2 linked regions of the Nitratidesulfovibrio vulgaris str. Hildenborough genome follow. The protein of the gene in region 1 interacts with the protein of each later gene in a pairwise test. Links are inferred from orthologs where the notes say so. Each region holds a gene or a part of one and is shown on either strand. Other genes may lie near its edges.

Region 1 (5,219 bases):
TAGAAGCCCGCGGCGCCCACAGCCGCACCCGCCCCCACCTCCTGTCCCACCCGCAGGGGGCTGTCGGCAAGGAACGCGTAGAGCGTGTAATAGGCCTTGTCGTGCATGAGAATGACCACACGACCGAAGCCGCGCAACACGTCGTTATGCACCACCTTGCCCCACGCCACCGCACGCACGGGCGTGCCCTCGCGCAGGGCGATGCCCACGCCGCGCACCGGCGGGTTGGCCTCCGGCGCCCAGCGGCGGACCACCCGCCCTTCCGCAGGCCACGGCAGTCTGCCCTTCATCTTGGAGATGTCGCGCCCCGCCATCTGCTCAAGGCGTACGTTGAACTCCTGTATGAGGGCCAGCACGTCGCGCAGTTCACCTTCGGCATCCTGCTTCTCGCGCCGCACGTCGGACAACTGCTGCCTGAACCGCAACTTGTCCTGCAAGAGGCTGTCCCTGTCCGCGCTGATGCGGGCCACCTGCGTCCGCACTTCGGCCATGAGGGTCTCGCGCTTCTCAAGCGAGGCGGAGATGGCCTCCTGCTGGTGACGCAACTCGGCACGATGCGTCTCTATGCTGCGGTATATCTCCTGCGTCCACGTATATTCGCGTTCTGCGGTCTGCCAGTCCTCGATGTCGCGCCCGCCGGTACCCTCCTGCCGCACGTGCAGGGGCCAGAGCATGGACATGAGCCGTGCGAGTTCGGCCTCTGACGCATCACGATCCTTCTGGAGGCGTTCCAGTGCCTGACGCACATCACCCACAGCCGACTCCAGCAGCGCGAGTTCAGCCTCCTGCTTCGCCACCTTGCTCTCCAGCAGGGCGATACGGTCTTCAGCGGCGGCAAGATTGGCGTTGAGCGAACGCTCTTGCGCAGAGAGTCTGGCGAGGCTGTCGCGACGGGCCTTCTCACGGGCACGCTCTTCACTGATGGCCTCGCGTAATTCCTTCTCACTGGACGGGGCGGCATGGGCAGGTGTGACGACAAGGCAGCACAGTGCCACAAGAAGCAACGCCAGCCATACCGGGGCCGAGGGGGCCGCATGGCCTACGGTCAGACCGTGCCCCATCAGGCCGCGCGTCCCTAGCACTCGCACCCCTAGCACGCGCACCCTTCCATGAAGGGACCGAGAGGGCACGCCGCGCAGTCGGGACGGGACTTGTGGCACCACCCTTTGGCCACCCGGACGATGAGGGCGTGGAATTCGTTGTAGAGCACCGGGTCGGGGTCGAGAACATCCATGAAGAAGTCACGCATCTCGTCGTAGTGGACATCCTCGGGCAGAAGGCCGTGCCGCGAGAGGATGCGACGCGTGTACGCATCGACCACGAAGGAGGGATGCCCGAAGGCATAGAGCAGGATGGAGTCGGCAGTCTCCGGGCCGATGCCCTTCACGGACAGCAGGCGCTCACGCAGGGCGTCACCGTCCTCCCCGGCAGACGCCGAAAGCGCGTCGAGGTCGCCCGCGCAGGCCTCGTCGAAGAAGAGCATGAGGTCACGCAGACGGGTCGTCTTCATGCGGAAATAGCCCGAAGGCCTGATGCAGGCCTCGACCAACTGGGGCGAAGCGGCGAGAAGCGCGCCCACATCCGAGAGAAGACCGGCATCACGCAGGTTGGCGATGGCCTTCTCCACATTGCCCCACGCCGTATTCTGGGTGAGCACGGCCCCTATGGCCACCTCAAGGGGAGTCTCGCCGGGCCACCAGCCGCTTGGGCCGAGGCGGGCAGACATCGCCGCGTACATGTCAAGGAGAAGTCGTTGCCTGTCGCTTCGCATGACGGGACTCTAGCCGTTACGACAGCGCATCGCAACAGACGGGACTGACAGGACTGACGACAAGAGCATACATGGCAAGGTGCTGGAGATGGGACCGGACAGCCCGACACTTCACGACGGGACTGCCGGACGGGTGAAGACCGAAAGACCGGCGGCAGGCATACCACGTATGCCGCAGGGCCGCCGCGAGGTGCAGGGGCGGCTACACGACTGGCGGGCGTGAAGTTCCCCCCACGCCCGCCACGAACGCTATTCCCAGACCAGCGCGGCCCACTCGCCATCGATGATGCGTCGGGCCGGGCCGAGGCCCTGCGCCCTGTAGGCGGCCTCGACGCCGTCGGCCTGCACTTCGAGAAGCCCGGAGAGGACGAGGCAGCCCGCGTCACCCTTGAGGGCCGTGATGTCGGCGGCAAGTTCCTTCAGCGGCTGCGCGAGGATGTTGGCCAGCACCACGTCGAAGGTGCGCCCGCGCACGACTTCGGTGCTGCCCGCCATGACGTCGAACGCCTCTGCCACACCGTTGATGTGGCGGTTCTCATCGGCGTTCTCCACCGCGAGGGGGTCGATGTCGGTGCCTGTGCCGGAAAGTCCGAGCAATGCGCAGCCGATGCCGAGAATACCCGACCCCGTGCCGAGGTCGAGAAAGCTCATTCCGGCGCGGATGCGACCTTCCGCCGCCAGTTGCGACACCACGCCAAGGCAAAGGGCCGTGGTAGGATGGTGTCCGGTACCGAACGCCGTCTTGGGTTCGATGACGATGGGCATGCGCCCTTCGAGAGGGGCACTGTCGCGCAGCCACGGGGGAATGACCAGAAAGTGCGTGCCCACGGGGACGGGTGTGAAGAACTCGCGCCACGAGGCAAGCCAGTCGGCGGCCTCGACGTCTTCACGGTCAAGCAGGGCGTCGGGCAGGAAGGCCCGCACGTCGGCCACGAGGGCTTCTATGAAAGGGGCGTTCTCGCAGTGGACGCGCAGACGCACCTCTCCGGTGGGCAGCGATTCCTCTTCCCACCCGAAGGCGACCTTCTGCGAAAGAAGGCCCGAGGTGAGCTCTGCGCTTTCCTCGGGCACGATGATGTCAAGTCTGTGTAGTTGCGGCATGGCTCATGTTCGCGCCTGATACCGCGCCATCTGCTTTTCAAGCCGTCGACTCGTGGCCGTGAGCACCCAGCAGATGACGAAATACATCAGGGCGATGGTCAGAAAGATTTCAGTCGGCGCCGTGAGCGTGCGGTTGTTCACCTGCGTCGCGGTGCGGGTCAGTTCCGATACGCCGATGATGTACGCCAGCGAGGTGTCTTTGGTCAAACTGACGAACTGGTTCACGAACGAGGGAATCATGTTGCGCAATGCCTGCGGCAGGATGACGAAGAGCATGGCCTGCGTCTTCGAAAGCCCCGTACCGCGTGCGGCCTCCATCTGTCCTGCGGGCAGGGCCAGCACGCCAGCGCGCACTATCTCCGCGATGTAGGCGCCGGTGAACACGATGAAGGCGATGAGGGCGCTCTCCGCCTCGGGCAGGGTGTGCCCAAGAGCGATGGGAGCGAGAAAATAGAACCAGAAGATGAGCATGAGCAGCGGAATGCCGCGTATGACCTCGACATACACGATGGCGGGGGCGCGCACCCACCATTTTTCCGAAAGGCGCATAAGGCCGAAGGCCAGACCAAGCCAGAAGGCCCCGAAGATACCCCCTATAGCGAGGAGGATGCTCATGGCCATGCCACCGAGAGGCCCGTCGGGGTACGACCCGACGAGCAGATAGTTCATATTGTTCCAGACGACATCCCACTGCATGGTGCACCCCCTAGTATTTGATCGTCCGCAGGAAGTGCGTGTTGTACAGGTTGATGAGAAGCGAGACCATGAGCGATATGCACAGGTAGATGAGCGTGCTCACGGTGAACGCCTCGAAGCCGTGGAACGTGTACGACTCTATCTGGCGGGCCATGTAGGTGAGTTCCATGACACCGATGGTCATGCACAGCGAAGAGTTCTTGAACAGGTTGAGCGCCTGCGAGATGAGCGGCGGCACGATGATGCGAAAGGCCTGCGGCAGCACGACGTAGGACATGGCCTGCATGAACGACAGGCCGCATGCGCGTGAGGCTTCAAGCTGCGTGCGGGGAATGGAGAAGATACCGGAACGTATCTCTTCGGCGATGAACGCGGCGGTATAGACGGTGAGCGAGATGACCCCCGCCGCGAATTCGAAGTTCTGCTTGTACAACCACTGGTTCACGGCGTCGGGCAATACGGCGTCGGAACCGAAGTACCAGAAGAATATCTGCACCAGAAGCGGCGTGTTACGGAAGAACTCCGTAAAGGCAACGCTGAACCACACGAAAGGCCGTACGCCGGAAAGGCGCATGACGGCGATAAGCGTACCCAGCAGCATGGCGAGCACGAGTGAAAGGCCTGAAAGCTGGCAGGTGGTGATGACCCCCTGCACTATCCAGTCGAGACGCTCACCCGAGAGAACGAGATTCCAGTCGAACGTGTACTGCAATGCGGTATCCACTTGAACCGGGGCGCGGTCGACCCGCGCCCCGGGAAAGGTCGGTCATGCCTCAGGGCCAGACTTCCATCTTCCACTTGAGGGGGATGAAGTACTTGGTGTCCTTGCCGAACCACTTGTCGTACGACTTCTGGTAGGCACCGGTTGTCCACATCTCCGCAAGGCTCTTGTTCACGAAGTCGCGGAACTTCGAATCGTTCTCGACCAGGCCGAGACCGTAAGGTTCAGAGGCGATGAAGTCGCCCACGATGTCCCACTTGTCAGGCTCGGGGTCGGAATTCTTGAGGCCCACGAGGATGGGTTCGTCGGTGGTGACGGCTTCGGCCTTGCCCTGCTTGAGGGCGAGGAACGCCTGCGGGTACTCGTCGAACGACACCACCACGCAGTCGGGCTGGGCGGCCTTCATGTTCTTCTCGGAGGTCGACCCCTTCACGGTGGCGACCTTCTTGCCCTTGAGGTCGGCCGCGGACTTGATGCCACCGCCCTTCTTCACCAGCAGGCGCTGACCTGCGTCGAAGTAGGTGATGGAGAAGTCGATCACGTCGTCACGCTCGAACTTGTGGGTCATGGTGGCAGCCACGAGGTCCACCGAACCCTGCGTGAGCATGGGGATGCGGGTGGCGCTGGTCACGGTCTTGACCTCCAGCTTCACCCCTGCCCTGTCGGCGATGAACTGGCAGATGTCGACGTCGAAGCCCACAAGCTGCTTGGACGTCTCATCGATGAAACCGAAGGGCACGACGGAGTCTTTCACGCCGCACACGAGCGTGCCGCGCTGCTTGATCTCGTCGAGCTTGCCGGCATGGGCCACCGCTGCGGTGAGAACCAGACCGAGGGTCAGGGCCAAAAGCAACAGACGCTTCATGATGCTCCCTCTCTGCTACGGGTTGCGGGAGAAGCTCTCCCTGTGAATCCGCTCCGTCTACAGTA
Region 2 (3,736 bases), 590 kb from region 1 along the record:
TGCATGTGTGCGGCGTACAACGTACCGACCGTGTCGAAAGGGTTCGCGCGATTGGTGAAATATTTCGACTAAACTTCAAAGTTAGTCTATTCGTGCCTGAAGTGCAACCCTTCGTTCCCGTCAAGCCCGAAAAAGTATAAGAAGCGCGGGCGGTGACCCGCCCGCGCTGTGGATGCGCCATGCGGCGGCTGAAACCGAAACTACTTGATTTCGACTTCGGCGCCAGCTTCGACGAGCTGCTTCTTGGCTTCTTCGGCCTCTTCCTTGGAAGCGGCTTCCTTCAGGGTCGAGGGAGCGCCGTCGACCTTGTCCTTGGCTTCCTTCAGGCCGAGGCCGGTAAGGGCGCGGACAACCTTGATGACGCCGATCTTGTTGGCACCGGCGCTCTTCAGGATGATGTCGAATTCGGTCTTTTCTTCTTCGGCAGGGGCGGCATCGCCAGCAGGAGCGGCAACGGCCATGGCAGCCATGGGAGCGGCAGCGGAAACGCCGAACTTCTCTTCGAGTTCCTTGATGAATTCGGAGAGTTCGAGGACAGTCATGTTGCCGATGAATTCAACGACCTGTTCTTTGGTGATGGACATTGTTTGGCTCCTTTAGGATCTTTGGCTTGCGTGGTGGTTCGTTACGTTCGCAACTAGGCCGCGGCTTTCTTGCTCTCGAGGTCCTTGAGGACATAGAGCAGGCTGCGGATGATGTTGGCGAACAGACTGACGAAGTTGGTGGGAACGGCGTTCATCGTGCCAAGGGCGCGAGCGAGCAGTTCAGGCTTGCTGGGCAGCTTGGCCAGGTCGGAGACCTGGTCGGCGGAGAGGGCCTTGCCCTCAAGGCTGCCGTGGCGGATAGCGAACAGCTTGCTGGTCTTGGCGAAATCGGTCAACGCCTTGGCCACCGCGACGGGATCATCGAACCCAAGGGCAACTGCGCAGTTTTCCTTGAACCGAGTACCAATCGGCTCATGCGCAGTGCCGGTGAAAGCAATCCGTGCCAGAGTGTTCTTCACGACGTGGTATTCACAACCATTCTCGCGCAGCTTCACTCTGAGACGGGTCAGCTCTTCCACCGGCATACCCTTGAAGTCGGTCACGACCGCGATGGAAGCAGCCTCGGCACGAGACTTGAGCTGCTCGATGATGGCGGCTTTTTCGGACCTGTTCACGTGACTCTCCTCGAGTTCGGGTTTGCCAAGGTGGAAATGCCGAGCCAAAGCTGAATCTCGGCAGGATGTTTAAGACCTTGCGGCCACCTGCTTTCTTCGACTCGAATTTCCTACCATTTGCCGGAAACGGCCCGGACTTGCGCCCGGGCCTGATATCTACGAAGGGGGTTAGCCTTCGATGAACTTCTTGATCAGGGTGGGATCGACCTTCACGCCGGGGCCCATGGTGGTGGAGATCGCCATGGCCTGCATGTAGGTACCCTTGGCGCTGGAGGGCTTGAGGCGGTTCACGGTGTCGATAAGGGCCTTGAGGTTGCCGAGGATCTTCTCGGAACCGAAGGACACCTTGCCGAGAGGGGCGTGAAGGACACCGGCCTTGTCAACCTTGAACTCGACGCGACCGGCCTTCATTTCCTTGATGGCGGTGGTGATGTCGAAGGTGACGGTGCCGGTCTTGGCGTTGGGCATCAGGCCGCGGGGGCCGAGCACACGACCGATCTGGCCGACAAGGGCCATGACGTCGGGGGTGGCGATGGCCTTGTCGAAGTCGAGCCAGCCTTCCTTGATCTTGGCGACAAGCTCTTCGGCACCGGCGACATCGGCACCGGCGGCCTTGGCTTCGGCTTCCTTTTCACCCTTGCAGAAGACGGCTACGCGAACGGTCTTGCCAAGCCCGTTGGGCATGGTCACGGCACCGCGAACCATCTGATCGGAATATTTGGGGTCGACGCCAAGGCAGATGGCCACGTCGACGGTTTCGTCGAACTTGGCAGGAGCGGCGGCCAGAGACTTGGCCACGGCGTCTTCGACGGAGTACTTGACGGTAAGGTCGAGGCCTTCTGTCGCGTTACGATATTTTTTGCCGTGCTTGGGCATTGTACCCACCTTATGTGCTTGCTGTCGTTTGAAATCTCCTGCCGCCTCGGTCACGGGGTGTGTGGCCGGAATGATCCGGCGGACGGCAGTGCAACTGATTAACGAAGCGCTACTTCACTTCAATGCCCATGCTGCGGGCGGTACCCAGGATGTTGCGCTTGGCCGCCTCAAGGTCTTTGGCGGTGAGGTCGGGCATCTTGAGAGCCGCGATCTCTTCGACCTGCGCCATGGTGACGCTGCCGACCTTGTTACGGTTGGGTTCGCCCGAACCCTTCTCAAGCTTGGCAGCCTTGATCAGGAGCACGGAAGCGGGGGGGGTCTTGGTGATAAAGCTGAAGGAGCGGTCGGCGTAGACGGTGATGACAACAGGGGTGATCATACCCTTCTGTTCCATCGTCTTGGCATTGAACTCCTTGCAGAACGCCATGATGTTCAGACCATGCTGACCCAGGGCGGGGCCCACCGGCGGCGAGGGGTTCGCAGCACCAGCGGGAATCTGCAGCTTGATTTTGGCAACTTCTTTCTTAGCCATTGCTCTATACCTCTGAACGACACGGTGAGCCTGTCACCGCGCGGTAACGTCGTCTGCTATCCCTTGGAAACCTGAACGAAGTCCAGCTCGACAGGGGTCTGGCGACCGAAGATCGAAACCGAGACCCTGAGTTTGCCCTTGTCATAGTTGACGTCTTCAACGACTCCGTTGAAGCCGCCGAAGGGCCCGTCGATGACCCGTACTTCATCCCCACGATCGAAGTTGAACTTCGGCCGCGGCTGCTCCTGACGCGATTCCATCATGGCAAGGATGCGCTCGGCTTCGCTGTCGCGCATGGGTGTGGGGCGGTTCTTGCCGCCGACAAACCCCGTAACCTTGGGAATGGACTGGACGAGATGCCACGAGAAATCCGTCATGAACATCTTGACCATCACATACCCGGGGTAGAACTTGCGGGTGGAGGTCCTCTTCTCGCCCTTGACGAGTTCGATGACCTTTTCCGTAGGAACGACCACCTCGACGATCTCGTCCTGGGATTGCCCGGTGCGGATCATTTCGCGGATGGTCTGTTCAACCCTGTTCTCGAAGCCCGAATAGGTATGTACGATGTACCAACGGGCCTTTGAGGCGGTAGTCGTCTCGGTCATGGCACAGCCCGTCAGGAGAGGATGAATTCGATGAGATGCGTCAGTCCGAGGTCCACGAAACCGAGGAACAGGGACATGACGAACACAAAGACCAGCACGGTCATGCTGGTCGCCCAGGCTTCCTTCCGGGTGGGCCAGGAAACCTTCCGGAGCTCGACCTTCGCCTCTTCGACATAGTCCCTGAATTGGGTGACCTTGTCTCCGAGACTGGTGCCGCTGCTCGCAGAGGCCGCTTCCGGCGCATTTGATTGCTTTTTCGCCATTATCGCCTCTACCCGAGAAGAGAAGGGAAATGGCAGGGCAGGAGGGATTCGAACCCCCAACATCCGGTTTTGGAGACCGGCGCTCTAGCCGTTAGAGCTACTGCCCTGCACTATGAAGGTACTACTTACTTGGTCTCGCGGTGAACTGTGTGCTTCTTGTCCCAGGGACAATACTTCTTCAGTTCGAGACGGCCAGTAGTATTCTTCTTGTTCTTGTCGGTCGCGTAGTTACGCCGCTTGCACTCGGTGCAGGCAAGCTGGATGTTGACGCGCATGGCGTTACTCCACGATCTCGGAA

Evidence for each region. Proteins that work in one complex are often made in the same cells at the same time.
Region 2: the proteins of DVU_RS10975 (region 1) and rplK interact in binary tests that used the Escherichia coli proteins (3 or more experiments, as listed by UniProt). The link is inferred for Nitratidesulfovibrio vulgaris str. Hildenborough from one-to-one orthologs.

What each region holds. Positions count from the first base shown.
Region 1 is NC_002937.3:2,433,402-2,438,620, forward strand. Bases 947-3,929 are described here. They hold DVU_RS10975 (50S ribosomal protein L11 methyltransferase), read right to left. Parts: upstream 2,873-3,929; coding sequence 2,021-2,872; downstream 947-2,020. Other genes in these bases: DVU_RS10965 (murein hydrolase activator EnvC family protein), read right to left, coding at 947-1,082; DVU_RS10970 (endonuclease III domain-containing protein), read right to left, coding at 1,091-1,771; DVU_RS10980 (amino acid ABC transporter permease), read right to left, coding at 2,876-3,568; DVU_RS10985 (amino acid ABC transporter permease), read right to left, coding at 3,579-3,929. Also shown: more of DVU_RS10965, read right to left, coding at 1-946; more of DVU_RS10985, read right to left, coding at 3,930-4,280; DVU_RS10990 (ABC transporter substrate-binding protein), read right to left, coding at 4,342-5,154; DVU_RS10995 (amino acid ABC transporter ATP-binding protein), read right to left, coding at 5,212-5,219. UniProt on the Escherichia coli protein: Methylates ribosomal protein L11.
Region 2 is NC_002937.3:3,020,678-3,024,413, reverse strand. Bases 857-3,736 are described here. They hold rplK (50S ribosomal protein L11), read right to left. Parts: upstream 2,568-3,736; coding sequence 2,145-2,567; downstream 857-2,144. Other genes in these bases: tuf (elongation factor Tu), read right to left, coding at 3,718-3,736; rpmG (50S ribosomal protein L33), read right to left, coding at 3,564-3,713; secE (preprotein translocase subunit SecE), read right to left, coding at 3,187-3,438; nusG (transcription termination/antitermination protein NusG), read right to left, coding at 2,624-3,175; rplA (50S ribosomal protein L1), read right to left, coding at 1,328-2,035. In the rest of the region: DVU_RS13750 (hypothetical protein), read left to right, coding at 1-140; rplL (50S ribosomal protein L7/L12), read right to left, coding at 201-584; more of rplJ, read right to left, coding at 638-856. UniProt on the Escherichia coli protein: Forms part of the ribosomal stalk which helps the ribosome interact with GTP-bound translation factors.